DNA from 2 places in the Streptomyces sp. NPDC054783 genome. Region 1 is predicted to be linked to the other one. Evidence: riboswitches for the same ligand, from Rfam matches in the RefSeq annotation. Region 1 holds a riboswitch; the other holds the start of a gene.

The links. Region 1 has a riboswitch for glycine ahead of gcvT (glycine cleavage system aminomethyltransferase GcvT). Riboswitches for the same ligand answer to the same signal wherever they lie in the genome.
Region 2: linked by a shared signal. The riboswitch ahead of gcvP (aminomethyl-transferring glycine dehydrogenase) and the one ahead of gcvT (glycine cleavage system aminomethyltransferase GcvT) in region 1 are both predicted to bind glycine.

Annotation. Positions count from the first base shown of each region.
Region 1 is NZ_JBSHAY010000002.1:448,670-456,248, reverse strand. It holds gene ACWGJ5_RS06310 (ABC transporter substrate-binding protein) at 1-317, opposite strand, end outside; gene ACWGJ5_RS06305 (ABC transporter permease) at 388-1,395, opposite strand; gene ACWGJ5_RS06300 (enhanced serine sensitivity protein SseB C-terminal domain-containing protein) at 1,665-2,483, opposite strand; gene ACWGJ5_RS06295 (enhanced serine sensitivity protein SseB) at 2,658-3,449, opposite strand; gene ACWGJ5_RS06290 (AAA family ATPase) at 3,516-4,160, opposite strand; glycine riboswitch at 4,339-4,436, shown strand; glycine riboswitch at 4,437-4,549, shown strand; gene gcvT (glycine cleavage system aminomethyltransferase GcvT) at 4,594-5,721, shown strand; gene gcvH (glycine cleavage system protein GcvH) at 5,830-6,207, shown strand; gene glyA (serine hydroxymethyltransferase) at 6,222-7,490, shown strand.
Region 2 is NZ_JBSHAY010000073.1:2,584-10,162, forward strand. It holds gene gcvP (aminomethyl-transferring glycine dehydrogenase) at 1-2,825, opposite strand, end outside; glycine riboswitch at 3,002-3,096, opposite strand; gene ACWGJ5_RS45805 (PRC-barrel domain-containing protein) at 3,216-3,587, shown strand; gene ACWGJ5_RS45810 (DNA polymerase IV) at 3,509-4,924, opposite strand; gene ACWGJ5_RS45815 (MerR family transcriptional regulator) at 4,981-5,664, opposite strand; gene ACWGJ5_RS45820 (bifunctional nuclease family protein) at 5,893-6,366, opposite strand; gene ftsR (transcriptional regulator FtsR) at 6,452-7,192, opposite strand; gene ACWGJ5_RS45830 (FHA domain-containing protein) at 7,236-7,579, opposite strand, start outside.

The DNA.
Region 1 (7,579 bases):
CCCTCGGCACCCGGTGCCGTCTTGTAGGTGACCAGCTGGCGGCTGTAGTAGCGGGAGAAGTCCCACATGAAGCCGTAGTAACCGCGCGTGGTGTCCCACGAGTCGGCGTCCTGCGTGCTCACGAACTTCAGCGTGCCGCCCTTTTTGACCTGGTCGGCCTGGGCGACCTTGTTGACGGCCGCGTTGAAGCCGGCCGCGCCGTTCTTCGAGCCTCCGCCATTGCCACCGCCGCACGCCGCCGTGGTCAGCAGACCGGCGACCACTGCGGCAGCGGCGAGGGCCTGCTTGCGCCGCCCTGAGGTGCGTTGGGTGTTCACGATCTCGGATCCTCCGGTTTTGATGAGAGACCCCGTGGCAGAGCTCACGGGACGCTTGGGGTACGGCACGTCAGCGGGAAGCCTTCGGGTCGAGCGCGTCTCGCACGCCGTCGCCGAACAGGTTGAACGCCAGCACCGTGATGAAGATCGCCACGCCCGGGATCACCATGTACATGGGGTCCGAGTCGTAGTAGTCGATCGCGCTCGAGAGCATCTGTCCCCAGGAGGAGGTGGGCGGCTTGACGCCCACGCCCAGGAAGCTGAGGGCCGCCTCGGTGAGGATGTTGGTGGGGATCATCATCGTCGTGTACACGATGATGGGCGCCACGAGGTTGGGCAGCAGCTCCTTGAAGAGGATGTAGAACTGCCCGGCGCCGAGAGAGCGGGCCGCCTCGACGTACTCGCGTTCGCGCAGCGAGAGCGTCTGGCCGCGCACGACACGTCCGATGTACGGCCAGCCGAAGAAGCCGATGACCAGGATCATCACGAACACACGCACGCCCGTGCCGGTGAGGCCCAGCATCTGGTTGGGCATGACGGAGACCAGCGCGATGATGAACAGCAGCTGCGGGAAGGCGAGCAGGCCGTCCATGATCCGGCTGATGAGCGAGTCGACCCAGCCGCCGAAGAAGCCCGCCAGGATACCGAGGACGGTGCCCAGGACGACGGCCACCACGGCCGACAGGAAGCCGACGAGCAGCGAGATCCGGGCGCCGTAGAGGATGCGGGCGAAGATGTCGCGGCCGTTGACCGGCTCCACACCGAGCAGGTGGTCGCCGCTCATGCCGCCCAGGGATCCCTTGGGCGTGCTGAAGAGCGGGTCGATCAGGCTCTGGTGGTACAGGTCCGGGTCCTGGCCCACGAGGTTCGTGATCACCGGCGCGAGCAGCGCGATCACGATGAGGAGAAGCACGACTATGCCGCCCGACAGGGCGAGTCTGTCCCGCTTGAGGCGTTCCCAGGCGATCCGTCCCAGGGACCGGCCCTGGACGGCCTTCGCGTCGGTGGCCGCGACCGCCGCTTCCTCGGCCGCACCCGGGGCCGCTTCCGCGGTCGGCTCGTGCAATGGTGCCGTCATTAGGCTGGGACCCCTCTCAACCGGCGGTAGCCGGCCCGCACTAGCCGCTGGTAGCGGCATCAAACAGTCCGTCGTACACAGGGGCGAACCCCTTGAAGGGGGAGTCTTCAACGCTGGCGCGATCAGCCGCCAGCCTTGACGGGGAATGGATGCGCAACCGTGATGCAAGCTGGCGTTTCCTGTTATGCGGACAGGAAATCGCGGCGACCGGACGGCGCCGGGTGGGACATAGGGGTGCGGCGAAGGTCTTTACGGGCGATATGCCCAGGTCAGTAGCCGCCGTGCACCGGTGGATAGCCGTAGCCGGCGGCCGGGGCCTGGGGGGAGGCCTGGAGTTGCGGCTGGGGCGGGGCCGCGTGGGCTTCGCGGTCGTAGAACGGCCGGGCGTTGGCCCGCATCCACATCACGACCGGGTCGTAGTCGTCGGTCATGGCGACCGTCGACACCGGCAGGCCCTCCGGGACCGCGCCGACGGACTGCTGCATCATCGCGCGCACCGAGTCGACCGCGGCCGGGGAGGTGTCGTACACGTCCAGGCCGATGGCGAGGTACGGCGCGCCGAGCGCCGGCTGCACCCAGACGCGCCGCAGGGAGCGCAGGGCCGGGGTGCGGTGCGCGTTCTGCGCGAGGAGGGCGTAGAACTGCGCGATCTCGATGCCGGGCTCGGTCAGCCGGAGGGGGCCCGCGGGCTGGCGGTCCAGACCCGTGGCGATGCGGCGCAGGTCCAGCCAGGGGATGCCGACGCCGCCGCCGGGGGCGTGCGGGTTGAGCCAGAGGCCGTAGTGGTCGGGGTAGAGGGTGCGGGCCACGTCCAGTCCCTCGACGACCTCGTACGACCGGTTCCAGCCGCTGGCCGAGAGTTCCTGGGCGGAGGTGACGCACGGGGCGTACTGGAAGCCGTCGACCTCCATGTTCCCGTACTGGGCGTCCGGGGAGCCGGCCTGGCCGTGCCACAGGAGCATCCAGATCTGGCCGGACGACGGGGTGGCAAGGGCGCGGAGCAGGGCCTCGTAGGCGTCGTAGCGGCCGGGGGTGACCTGGCGCAGCGTGTGTTCCACGCCGACGCTGCCGCTGTGGCTCGCGCTCACCTGTCGTGCCCTTCTTTTTGTGCCCCGGTGTTTGGAGACAGCTTATGCGCCTACTGGCCCGGGGCCCTGGGTGCGTGCACGGGTGCGGGTTGTGTGCGGCTGCTCGCGCCCACGCGGCGGAGCCGCATATCGGACACAGCCCCGCGCCCCTCAGGTTGCCCCTTGCGTCGGCTTCTAGTGGCCGTGCTGGTAAAAGGGACGGACGTTCGACCTCAGCCATTCGGACACCGGGTCGTCCGTCACGTCCATGAGGACCAGGTTGACCGGCCACTTGACCGGGACTTCGCCGAGGGCTCTGCCCAGGGCCTGCAGGGGCAGGGCGCGCAGGTCGCCCTCCCACTGGGAGAGCTCGACGCCCACGAACATCACCGGGTCGTCCGTCTCTACGGCGGCCAGGCAGCGGCGGGCGGTGAGGACCACGCCGGTCTCGGCGAACTCGGCGGACGCGGCGGAGAGGAAGTCGACCGGGTCGTCCTGCCAGTCGGGCTCGAAGAGGCGGACCCGGGCGCCGGTGTTCGGGCCGTCCAGCGGGGTACGGCCGGCCCGGCACAGCTCGGCCACCGCCGCGGGCGGGAGCGGGATGCCGACCAGCGCGTCGGGGTTGACCGCGAGGCCGACCTGCGGGGGCAGGCCGCGGGCGAACTCCACGGCGGGGGCGATGGTGTAAGCCATGTGGGAGCCGGCCGCCTGGCGCAGCTGCTCCTCGGAGCTGAACACCGGGACGTAGGCCTGGCCCTCGATGTCCAGCGCGGGCAGGTCGAGGGCGACGCTGTCCGGGCCACCGCCGTTGGGCAGCGGGATCCAGAGCAGGCTCCGGCCCAGCACCTCGATGATCCGGCCGGCCGCGGCGGGTATGCCGAGGGAGGCCGAGAGCACCTCCTCCAGTTCGTTGCCGGGCCAGCCGCCGTGCGGCTGGGGGTGCGCCTGTGCCGGGAAGTCCGCGGGAATGTCCGCTGGGAAGTCCATCTGCCTACCGCCTGCTGGGAACCACTGCTGTGACCATGAAGGCTATCGGGTGACCGTGACCGTGCCTCACCTCCTGAATGTGATCCGCCGCAGGCCGTCCGCCGCCGGGCGGTCCAGCAGCACGGCCGCGCCGCAGCCCGCGGGCAGCTCGCCACGCTCGACCGCGGCGAGCAGCCGGGCGGTCGTACGACGGTGGCGGCGGAAGGCGTAGGCGGAGACGCCCCGGCCGCGCTCGCGCTGGCCCTCTCGCGCGGTCTCGGGGGTGACGTCGAGCAGGAGCAGATGGAGGGTGCCGCCACGGCGGCGGGCCTCGCGGGCGAGCCAGGCACGCACCCAGGGCTGGGTGCCGCAGTCGTGCACGACGACGCCCTCGCCGGTGCGCAGGGCGCGGCGCAGGCCGGCGTAGTGGGCGAGGCGGACCAGGGGGCGGTAGAGGGCGTACGGGAGGGCGCGGGGCAGGCGGGCCGCGAAGCGGTCGCGGGTGTCCTGGGAGTCGATGCGGCGGCCGGCGACCGCGCGGCGCATCAGGGTGGACTTGCCGCTGCCGGGCAGGCCGGCCATCACGACCAGGTCGCGGGGGCCGAAGGCCAGGGCGCCGGGGCCGCGGCCGGTGCGGTCGCGCAGGTCGCGGACGCTCTGGTCCGCAGCGGTGCGTTGCCTCGGTACCGCAATGCCGGTGGCGACGGTGGCGTACAACGGGGTCCTGTTCACCGTGATCGTCCTCCCCCATGGGCTTGGCAATATTCATGCCCAGCAAATGTAAAGGGAAGGTAATGCACGGGGCCCGCTGGTTTCGTGCGCGTCCTGCCACAGCTCGGTTACAGATGCGGCCCTGACGGGCGGGGGTGCGGCGTGCAATGATGTGGCCGCCAACTGCATACCGGCCGTTTGAATCCGCGCGGGAGAGTTCCCAGCAGCCTTCGCTGGGACGCCGAAGGAGCAAGTCCCTCCCTTGAATCTCTCAGGCCCCGTTACCGCGCGGGCGAGGCACATCTGAAAAGCGGGCCGCTGCGACAGTGGCTCCACCCAAGGTGCAAGCCGTGATCGTCCCTGTGGCGGTCCTGGCGAACCTCTCAGGTTCCGATGACAGATGGGGAGGAACGTTCCTCGCCCGTCCTGCCTTTCCCTGGGAGACGACCGACCGATGAGCAGTACCGAACCCTCCGAGCTGCGCCACACCGCGCTCGATGCCCTGCATCGCTCGCTCGGTGCGACGATGACCGACTTCGCCGGCTGGGACATGCCGCTGCGCTACGGCTCCGAGCGCGACGAGCACATCGCCGTGCGGACGAAGGCGGGTCTGTTCGACCTCTCCCACATGGGCGAGATCACCGTCACCGGCGCCGGGGCGGCCGCGTTCCTGAACCACGCCCTGGTCGGCAACATCGCCTCCGTCGGCGTGGGCCGCGCCCGCTACACCATGATCTGCCGGGCCGACGGCGGCATCCTGGACGACCTGATCGTCTACCGGCTCGCCGAGACCGAGTACATGGTCGTGGCCAACGCCTCCAACGCCCAGGTGGTGCTGGACGCCCTCGCCGAGCGTTCCGCCGGCTTCGACGCCGAGGTGCGCGACGACCGGGACGCGTACGCGCTGATCGCCGTCCAGGGCCCGGAGTCCCCCGGCATCCTGAAGTCCCTCACCGACGCCGACCTCGACGGCCTGAAGTACTACGCCGGCCTGCCCGGCACGGTCGCCGGCGTCCCGGCCCTGATCGCCCGCACCGGATACACCGGCGAGGACGGCTTCGAGCTGTTCGTGCGGCCCGAGCACGCGGTCGAGCTGTGGCAGGCGCTGACCAAGGCCGGCGAGGGCGTCGGCCTGGTCCCCTGCGGCCTGTCCTGCCGGGACACCCTGCGCCTGGAGGCGGGCATGCCGCTGTACGGGCATGAGCTGACCACCTCGCTCACCCCCTTCGACGCCGGGCTCGGCCGGGTGGTGAAGTTCGAGAAGGAGGGCGACTTCGTGGGGCGCCAGGCGCTCACCGAGGCCGCCGCCCGAGCCGAGCAGAACCCGCCGCGGGTCCTGGTCGGCCTGGTCGCCGAGGGCCGCCGGGTGCCGCGCGCCGGGTACGCCGTCGTCGCCGGCGGCGAGGTGATCGGCGAGGTCACCTCCGGCGCCCCCTCCCCCACCCTGGGCAAGCCGATCGCCATGGCCTACGTCGACGCGGCGCACGCGGCGCCGGGCACCGAGGGCGTCGGCGTGGACATCCGGGGCAGTCACGAGCCGTACGAGGTCGTGGCTCTGCCGTTCTACAAGCGCCAGAAGTAGACACTGGACGCGGTCACCGTGTGACGCCGCGCACGTTCCGCTGTTCACCAGCGATCTCAGCAGTCCCCCCTTCAACAGCACTCCCGCGCGTACAGGAGAATTCAGGCCATGAGCAACCCCCAGCAGCTGCGCTACAGCAAGGAGCACGAGTGGCTGTCGGCCGCCGAGGACGGCGTGTCGACGGTCGGCATCACCGAGTTCGCGGCCAACGCGCTCGGCGACGTCGTCTACGCCCAGCTCCCCGAGGTCGGCTCCACGGTGACCGCGGGCGAGACCTGCGGCGAGCTGGAGTCCACCAAGTCGGTCTCCGACCTGTACTCGCCGGTCACCGGTGAGGTCACCGAGATCAACGAGGACGTCGTCAACGACCCGTCGCTGGTCAACTCGGCCCCCTTCGAGGGCGGCTGGCTGTTCAAGGTGCGCGTCGCGGAGGAGCCGGCCGACCTGCTCTCCGCCGACGAGTACACCGCCCAGAACGCCGGCTGAGGAGTCGTAGCCGTATGACCGTCCTGAACACGTCCCTGCACGAACTGGACCCGGAGATCGCCGCCGCGGTCGACGCCGAGCTCGGCCGCCAGCAGTCCACGCTGGAGATGATCGCCTCCGAGAACTTCGCGCCGCTCGCGGTGATGGAGGCGCAGGGTTCCGTCCTCACCAACAAGTACGCCGAGGGCTACCCGGGCCGCCGCTACTACGGCGGCTGCGAGCACGTCGACGTCGCCGAGCAGATCGCCATCGACCGGATCAAGGAGCTGTTCGGCGCCGAGTACGCCAACGTCCAGCCCCACTCCGGCGCCTCCGCCAACCAGGCGGCCCTGTTCGCCCTCGCCCAGCCCGGGGACACCATCCTCGGTCTGGACCTCGCGCACGGCGGCCACCTGACCCACGGCATGCGCCTGAACTTCTCCGGCAAGCAGTTCAACGTGGTCGCCTACCACGTGGACGCCGGGACCGGCCTGGTCGACATGGCCGAGGTCGAGCGCCTCGCCAAGGAGCACCGCCCGAAGGTGATCATCGCGGGCTGGTCGGCGTACCCGCGCGAGCTGGACTTCGCCGCCTTCCGCCGGATCGCCGACGAGGTCGAGGCCTACCTGTGGGTCGACATGGCGCACTTCGCGGGCCTGGTCGCGGCCGGTCTGCACGCCAACCCGGTGCCCTACGCCGACGTGGTCACCTCCACCACGCACAAGACGCTGGGCGGTCCGCGCGGCGGCATCATCCTCGCGCGCAGCAAGGACTTCGCGAAGAAGCTGAACTCGTCCGTCTTCCCGGGCTTCCAGGGCGGTCCCCTGGAGCACGTGATCGCGGCGAAGGCGGTCTCCTTCAAGGTCGCGGCCTCGGAGGAGTTCAAGGAGCGCCAGCGTCGTACCGTGGAGGGTGCCCGCATCCTCGCCGAGCGCCTGACGGCGGCGGACGCGCGCGAGGCCGGCGTGAACGTCCTGTCCGGCGGTACGGACGTGCATCTGATCCTCGTCGACCTGCGCGAGTCCGAGCTGGACGGCCAGCAGGCCGAGGACCGCCTCCACGAGGTCGGCATCACGGTCAACCGCAACGCGGTCCCGAACGACCCGCGTCCCCCGATGGTGACGTCGGGCCTGCGGATCGGTACGCCCGCCCTCGCGACCCGCGGCTTCACCGCCGAGGACTTCGCCGAGGTCGCGGACGTGATCGCCGAGGCGCTGAAGCCGTCCTACGACGCGGAGGCGCTCAAGGCGCGCGTGACGGCGCTCGCCGACAAGCACCCGCTGTACCCGGGCCTGAACAAGTAGGCCCGGACAAGTAGATCCCCGGTGGGGCACTCGTGAGGACAGTGCCGGAAGGTCCTGGCGGGCGCCCCACCACCCCCCTGTTTTTGCTG
Region 2 (7,579 bases), on a different contig from region 1:
TGGTCGATACGGCGCACCGGCGGCCAGTACTTGTCGGCGGCCGAGACACCGGCCGGGAAGACGGCCTCCTCGCGGCTGTAGGCGTGTGTCCACTCACCGCCGAGCGCGGCGGAGGTGTGGGGGGCGCCCTGCAGCGGGTTGTCCTCCGCCGGCCACTCACCGGCGCCGACCTTCTCGATCTCCGCGCGGATGGCGATCATCGCGTCGCAGAACCGGTCCAGCTCGGTGAGGTCCTCCGACTCGGTCGGCTCGATCATCAGCGTGCCGGCCACCGGGAAGGACATGGTCGGCGCGTGGAAGCCGTAGTCGATGAGCCGCTTGGCCACGTCGTCCACGCTGACGCCGGTCGCCTTGGTCAGCGGGCGAAGGTCGATGATGCACTCGTGCGCGACCAGGTTGCCGGGGCCGGTGTAGAGCACCGGGTAGTGCGGCTCCAGGCGCTTGGCGATGTAGTTCGCGGAGAGCACGGCCACCTGAGTGGCCCGCTTCAGGCCCTCGCCGCCCATGAGGCGGACGTAAGCCCAGGAGATGGGCAGGATGCCCGCGGAACCCCAGGGAGCGGCCGAGATCGGGCCGACTCCCGTCTCCGGGCCGGCGGCCGGCTGCATCGGGTGGTTCGGCAGGTACGGCGCCAGGTGCGAGCGGACCGCGACCGGACCGACGCCGGGGCCGCCGCCACCGTGCGGGATGCAGAAGGTCTTGTGCAGGTTCAGGTGCGAGACGTCGCCGCCGAAGTGGCCCGGCTTGGCCAGGCCGACCAGGGCGTTCAGGTTCGCGCCGTCGACGTACACCTGGCCGCCGGCCTCGTGGACCTGGGCGCAGATGTCGGCGACGTGCTCCTCGAACACGCCGTGCGTGGAAGGGTAGGTGATCATCAGCACCGCCAGCTCGTCGCGGTACTGCTCGATCTTGGCGCGCAGGTCCTCGACGTCGATCTCGCCGTCCTCGGCGGTCTTGACGACGACGACCTTCATTCCGGCCATCACGGCGCTGGCCGCGTTGGTGCCGTGCGCGGAGGACGGGATCAGGCAGACGGTGCGCTGCTCGTCGCCGTTGGCTCGGTGGTAGCCGCGGACGGCGAGCAGACCGGCCAGCTCGCCCTGGGAGCCGGCGTTCGGCTGCAGGGAGACCTTGTCGTAGCCGGTGACCTCGGCGAGACGTTCCTCCAGCTCGCGGATGAGCGTGAGGTAGCCCTCGGCCTGCTCGGCGGGGGCGAAGGGGTGCAGCTGGCCGAACTCGGGCCAGGTGACCGGCTCCATCTCGGTGGTCGCGTTGAGCTTCATGGTGCAGGAGCCCAGCGGGATCATGCCGCGGTCGAGCGCGTAGTCGCGGTCGGCGAGCTTGCGCAGGTAACGCAGCATCGCCGTCTCGGAGCGGTGCTGGTGGAAGACCGGGTGGGTCAGGTAGACGTCGGTGCGCTGCAGCGCCTCGGGCAGGGTGTCCTCGGCCGTGGCGTCCAGTGCCTCGACGTCGCCCTTGACACCGAAGGCGGACCAGACCGCCTCCAGCTGGGCCCGCCCGGTGGTCTCGTCGCAGGCCACGGAGACGTGGTCGGCGTCGACCAGGTGGAGGTTGACCCCGTTCTCCCGGGCTGCGGCGACGACCTCGGCGGCCTTGCCGGGTACGCGCGCGGTGAGGGTGTCGAAGTAGGCGCCGTGGACGATCTCGACACCGCCGGCCTTCAGGCCCTCGGCGAGGATGGTGGCGTAGCGGTGCGTGCGCCGGGCGATGGTCTGCAGGCCCTCGGGGCCGTGGTAGACGGCGTACATGCCGGCCATCACGGCGAGCAGCACCTGCGCGGTGCAGATGTTGCTGGTGGCCTTCTCCCGGCGGATGTGCTGCTCACGGGTCTGCAGCGCGAGCCGGTAGGCCTTGTTGCCGTCCGCGTCGACGGAGACGCCCACGAGCCGGCCGGGCAGGCTGCGCGCGAACTTCTCGTGCACCGCCATGTATCCGGCGTGCGGGCCACCGAAGCCCATCGGCACACCGAAGCGCTGGGTGGTGCCGACTGCGATGTCCGCGCCGAGCTCTCCCGGCGAGGTCAGCAGGGTCAGGGCGAGCAGGTCGGCGGCGACGGTGACGAGCGCGCCGAGCTGGTGCGCCTGGTCGATGACCGGCTTGATGTCGCGTACGGCACCGGAGGCGCCCGGGTACTGGATCAGCACGCCGTTGATCTCACGCGCGGCTATGTCGGCGGGAATGCCGTCGCTGAGGTCGGCGACGACCACCTCGGCACCGGTCGGCTCGGCGCGGGTCTCGATGACGGCGATCGTCTGCGGCAGCACGTCCGCGTCGACCAGGAACAGGCCCTTCTTGTTCTTGCCCATGCGCCGGGACAGCGCCATCGCCTCGGCGGCCGCGGTGCCCTCGTCCAGCAGGGAGGCGCCGGAGGTGGGCAGCCCGGTGAGCTCGGCGACCGTCGTCTGGAAGTTCAGCAGGGCCTCCAGGCGGCCCTGGGAGATCTCCGGCTGGTACGGGGTGTAGGCCGTGTACCAGGCCGGGTTCTCCATGACGTTGCGCAGGATGACGGGCGGGGTGAAGGTGCCGTAGTACCCGAGCCCGATCATGGAGTCGAGGACCTGGTTGCGGTCGGCGAGCGAGCGCAGCTCGGCGAGCACCTCCGCCTCGGTGCGGGCGCCCGGCAGGTCGAGGGCGTCGGCGTTCTTGATCACGTCCGGGACCGCCGCGGCGGTCAGCTCGTCCAGCGATCCGTAGCCGACCTGCGCGAGCATCTTGGCCCGCGCCTCCTGGTCGGGCCCGATGTGGCGCTGCTCGAACGGGATGCCCGCTTCGAGCTCCGAGAGCGGAATACGATGGGCGGTCATTGCGGAGGCCTCCTGGTCTGACGCGACCTTCGAAGGGCACCACGGCGTGGGTGCCCCGACGGCCTCCCCCTCTGTCATCTCAACCTGAGAGCTTCACCGGACGCCCTGCGGGACGCCGGCTTTCACCGTCGGTGAGAGCGGAAGCCGTCGACACCCGCTCTGCTTTCCAGAGTGACCTCGTCCGTGCGGTACGTGAGCCTGAGAGATTCCGGGGAGGATTTGCTCCTTCGGCGCCTCCGAAGTGGTCGGAGGACTCTCCCGCACGGGGTCAGCAGCCGCTGTCAGCCTACCAGCGGGGTCAACGCCCGAGCCCTCGAGTGGCCACCTCCCTGAATGTGCTCTTTCGTAGTGCTTACGGATGTATTGCGACCACGTGGAGGGAGAGGGACCGTGCAGACCGACATCGATCCGCGCAACCTGATCGGCCGCAAGGCGTTCGACCGCACCGGCACCAAGATCGGGACCATCGACGAGGTGTACCTCGACGACGCGACCGGCGTGCCCGAGTGGGCGGCCATACGCACCGGCCTGTTCTCCCGCGACGCCTTCGTCCCTCTGGAGCCGAGCGAACTGATCGAGGGCTCCCTCCACGTCCCCTTCGACCGCGCCCTGATCAAGGACGCCCCGGACTTCGGTGTGGGCCGTCATCTGTCACCCGAACAGGAACTCCAGCTCTACCACCACTACGGCCTGGACGTGGCCTCACGCCCCTCGGCCCCGGACCACGACTTCGGCAAGCTGGCGGGGTCGGAGGAAACCTGATCGGAGGCCTCCGCAACCAACGGCAACGGATCGGCCGACTCCAGCGCAGGATCACCGACAAAGAACGTCCGCACCCTCCCAGGAGGGGACTGCGGCGTCTCGAACCGCACGGTGACCCGCCCCAGCCCACTCCCCTGCACCCACCCGTGTCCGTACTCCGCATGTCTTACGTCCTGTCCCGCGCGCCAGTGCCTCTCGACCGGCTCGGGCTGCTCCACGACGACCTCGGCCCCGGCCTCCTCCGGCGTCTCCGCCGCCCGCACGGGCATGGCCTGCGCGAACAGGTCCTCCTGGGTGTAGTCGGCGAGCCCGGAGACGCCCACGCCCAGCAGCCGTACCCCACCCGTGGTGTCCACGGAGTCCAGCAGCCGCGCGGCCGCCTCGCGCACGACCGCCGGATCGTCCGTGGGCCCTCTGAGCGTCTCGGAGCGGGTCAGGGTCGAGAAGTCGTACCTGCGCACCTTCAGTACGATCGTCCGCCCCGACAGCCCGGCCCCGCGCAGCCGTCCCACGCACCGGTCGGCGAGCCGCTGCACCTCCAGACCGATCCGCAGCCGGTCGTGGATGTCCACGTCGTAGGTGTCCTCCACCGACACCGACTTCGCCTCACGCTCGGCCACCACGGGCCGCTCGTCATGGGCCAGGGCCATGGCGTGGAGCGCGTGCCCGTGCGCCTTGCCGAGCAGCCGGACCAGCTCGTCCTCGCCCGCTTCGGCCAGTTCCCCGACCGTCGTGATACCCGCCCGGCGCAGATGGTCCCCGGTGGCCGGCCCGACCCCCGGCAGGGTCCGCACCGGCATCGGCCCCAGCAGCGCCCGCTCGGACCCCGGCTCGATGAGCACCAGGCCGTCCGGCTTCGCCTGCTCCGAGGCGATCTTGGCGAGCATCTTGGAGGCGGCGAGCCCCACCGATCCCGTCAGCCCGGTGACCGCCCGTATGTCCGCGCGCAGCTCGATTCCGGCCCGCCGCGCCGATTCCTCGTCCCGGGCCGTCCCGCCGGCCTCCAGGTCCACGAACGCCTCGTCCAGGCTGAGCGGCTCCACCAGCGGCGACAGCTCCCGCAGCAGCGCCATCACCTGCTCGCTGATCGCCCGGTACACGGTGAAGCGCGGCACCAGATACGCGGCGTTGGGTGCCAGCCGACGCGCCTGGGCCATGGGCATCGCCGAGTGCACCCCGAAGACCCGTGCCTCGTACGACGCGGTGGCCACCACCCCGCGCGGTCCGAGCCCGCCCACGACCACGGCCTTCCCGCGCAGACTCGGCTTGGATGCCTGCTCCACCGAGGCGTAGAAGGCATCCATGTCGAGATGCAGGATCGTGGGCGCGTTTCTCACACCTCCGATGCTGCACCACGGCACTGACAATGCCCCGCCGCGGAGCGGGACCGGTGTCAGACCGCCCGGTTGCGGCGCCGCGCCAGCTCGTCCGCGGGGTTGTGCCCGACGAGGGTCTCGCCGGTGTCGATGCGCTCGCCGTGCAGCTGGGAGAGCGCGCTTTCCACGTCCCGCCACACCACGCCGACGGCGATCCCGAAGATGCCCTGACCGCCCTGGAGCAGGGCGTGGACCTCGTCCGGCGAGGTGCATTCGTAGACCGTGGCGCCATCGCTCATCAGGGTCAACCGCTCCAGGTCGCGGAAACCGCGTTCCCTGAGGTGCTGCACGGCCGTGCGGATGTTCTGCAGCGAAACCCCGGTGTCCAGGAACCGCTTGACGATCTTCAGGACGACGACGTCACGAAAGCTGTACAGCCGCTGCGTGCCCGACCCGTACGCGGGCCGCACACTCGGCTCGACCAGGCCGGTGCGCGCCCAGTAGTCCAGCTGCCGGTAGGTGATGCCGGCAGCCGCGCAGGCCGTCGGCCCGCGATAACCGATCTGTTCCGATGCCATGGACGCCGCCCCTCCGCCGTTCGGCACCACCGTCGGCCGCTGCGGAGCGTGATCGACCGCGCTGCTCGGTTGGGGGTACCCCCTGTTCGAACGCAGCTGAGAGCCCGGGGGAGGGTACGGACCGCTCTCCCCGAACCCGCGTCCGGGGGCACCCCCAGCCGTACCGTCGCCGCTGGTTCTCACGCCGACCTCCGTCCTTGACCTGCCTTCACGACGGTAGGCAGTCACCAGGGGTGCGTCAACGATCGCCACACTCGGCACGCCGAGTGATAATCACCCTAGGAGTGGTTTCCCGTGCCCCACCGCGGGGAAAGGCTAGCCGAATGCTTCGGGGGGAGGCCGTAGGACGCTCTCATTGGCCGGTGGCACATGCCCGAGCACCGGGCTGCGAAGCCTACCGGGCGTCCGCCTTCACTGGCTGCTGGTGCCGAAGTCCTCGGGCGAGATCTGGTCGAGGAACTCGCGGAACTTCTCCACCTCGTCCTCCTGCTCGTCCGGAATGGCGATGCCGGCGTCGTCCAGCACCGCGTCACTGCCGTAGATCGGCGTTCCGGTGCGCAGGGCCAGCGCTATGGCGTCGGAGGGACGGGCGCTGACCTCGACGCCACTGGCGAAGACCAGCTCCGCGTAGAAGACACCTTCGCGCAGATCGGTGATGCGTACTTCGGTCAGCTCCTGGCCGACGGCCTCCAGCACGTCCTTGAACAGGTCGTGCGTCAGCGGCCTGGCGGGGGCCATGCCCTGCTGGGCGAAGGCGATCGCCGTCGCCTCCCCCGGCCCGATCCAGATGGGGAGGTAACGGTCGCCTCCCACTTCGCGCAGGAGCACGATCGGTTGGTTGGAGGGCATTTCGACCCGGACACCTACGACATCGAGCTCGTTCACACAGCAACCCTAGGCCGTGCCCGGGACGTTTGGGTAGTCGGGCCGGGAACAGGTGCCCGATCCGGCCGCCCGCGGCCCCCGGCGTTCACGGCAGCCGCACCCCGAGAGCGGTCTTCACCAGTGCCGCGTGCAGCTTGACCGTGAGCGCGGCCAGCTCCTTCGTACGGGCCTCGGCATGGGCCCTGGTCTGCGGGTTGCGGTGGCGTTTGAGCGGGGCCACCACCTGGTCGACCAGTCCGGCCTCGCGGTCGGCGGCCGCCTTCATCACCCGAAGGTGGCGTGGCTCGATCCCGAAACGGCCCAGTTCGGCGACGAGCGCGGCCACGGTGACCGCCTCGGCGTCGTACGCCCCGTCCTCCAGGGGAGCGATGAGCCCGTACGACTCCCACTCCTTCAGGACGCCCTCGTCGATCTCCGCAGCGGCCAGCAGCTCGGCCCTGCCGACCCGGGCCACCGTGGGCACCGCGACCACCGGCCCCGGAACGTCCTCGGCGGTGCGCTGACGGCCCACGACGGGCAGCTGGACCGCCTCGCCCCGCTCCATGGCGTCGAGGTGCTCGCGGATCACCTTGAGCGGCAGATAGTGGTCCCGCTGCATCCTCAGCACATGCGCCAGGCGCTCGACATCCCCGGCGCTGAACTTGCGGTACCCCGAGGGGGTCCGCTGCGGCTCGATGAGCCCCTCCGCCTCCAGGAAACGGATCTTGGAGATGGTGACTTCGGGGAATTCGTCGCGCAGCACGGTCAGCACCGTGCCGATGCTCATCAGCCGACTGTCCCTGGCGGCGGTACCGCTTCCGGCACCGCCGCTCGGTGTTTGAAGCATGGACCTTCCCTGGGGTCCCCCCGGACGCCGGTCCGGGGGCGGGTCAGATGCCCTGCCGGCTCGCGTAGAACACCAACCGGTACTTGCCGATCTGCACCTCGTCACCGTTCGACAGAGCGACCTGGTCGATCCGCTCACGGTTGACGTACGTGCCGTTGAGACTGCCCACGTCGGCCACGGTGAACGAGCCGTCCGCGGAGCGCCGGAACTCCACGTGCCGGCGTGAGACCGTGACGTCGTCCAGGAAGATGTCGCTCTGTGGGTGACGGCCGGCCGTGGTCAGGTCGCTGTCCAGCAGGAAGCGGCTGCCCGAGTTCGGCCCCCGGCGCACCACCAGCAGCGCGGAGCCCATCGGCAGCGCGTCCACCGCGGCCTGCGCCTCGGGCG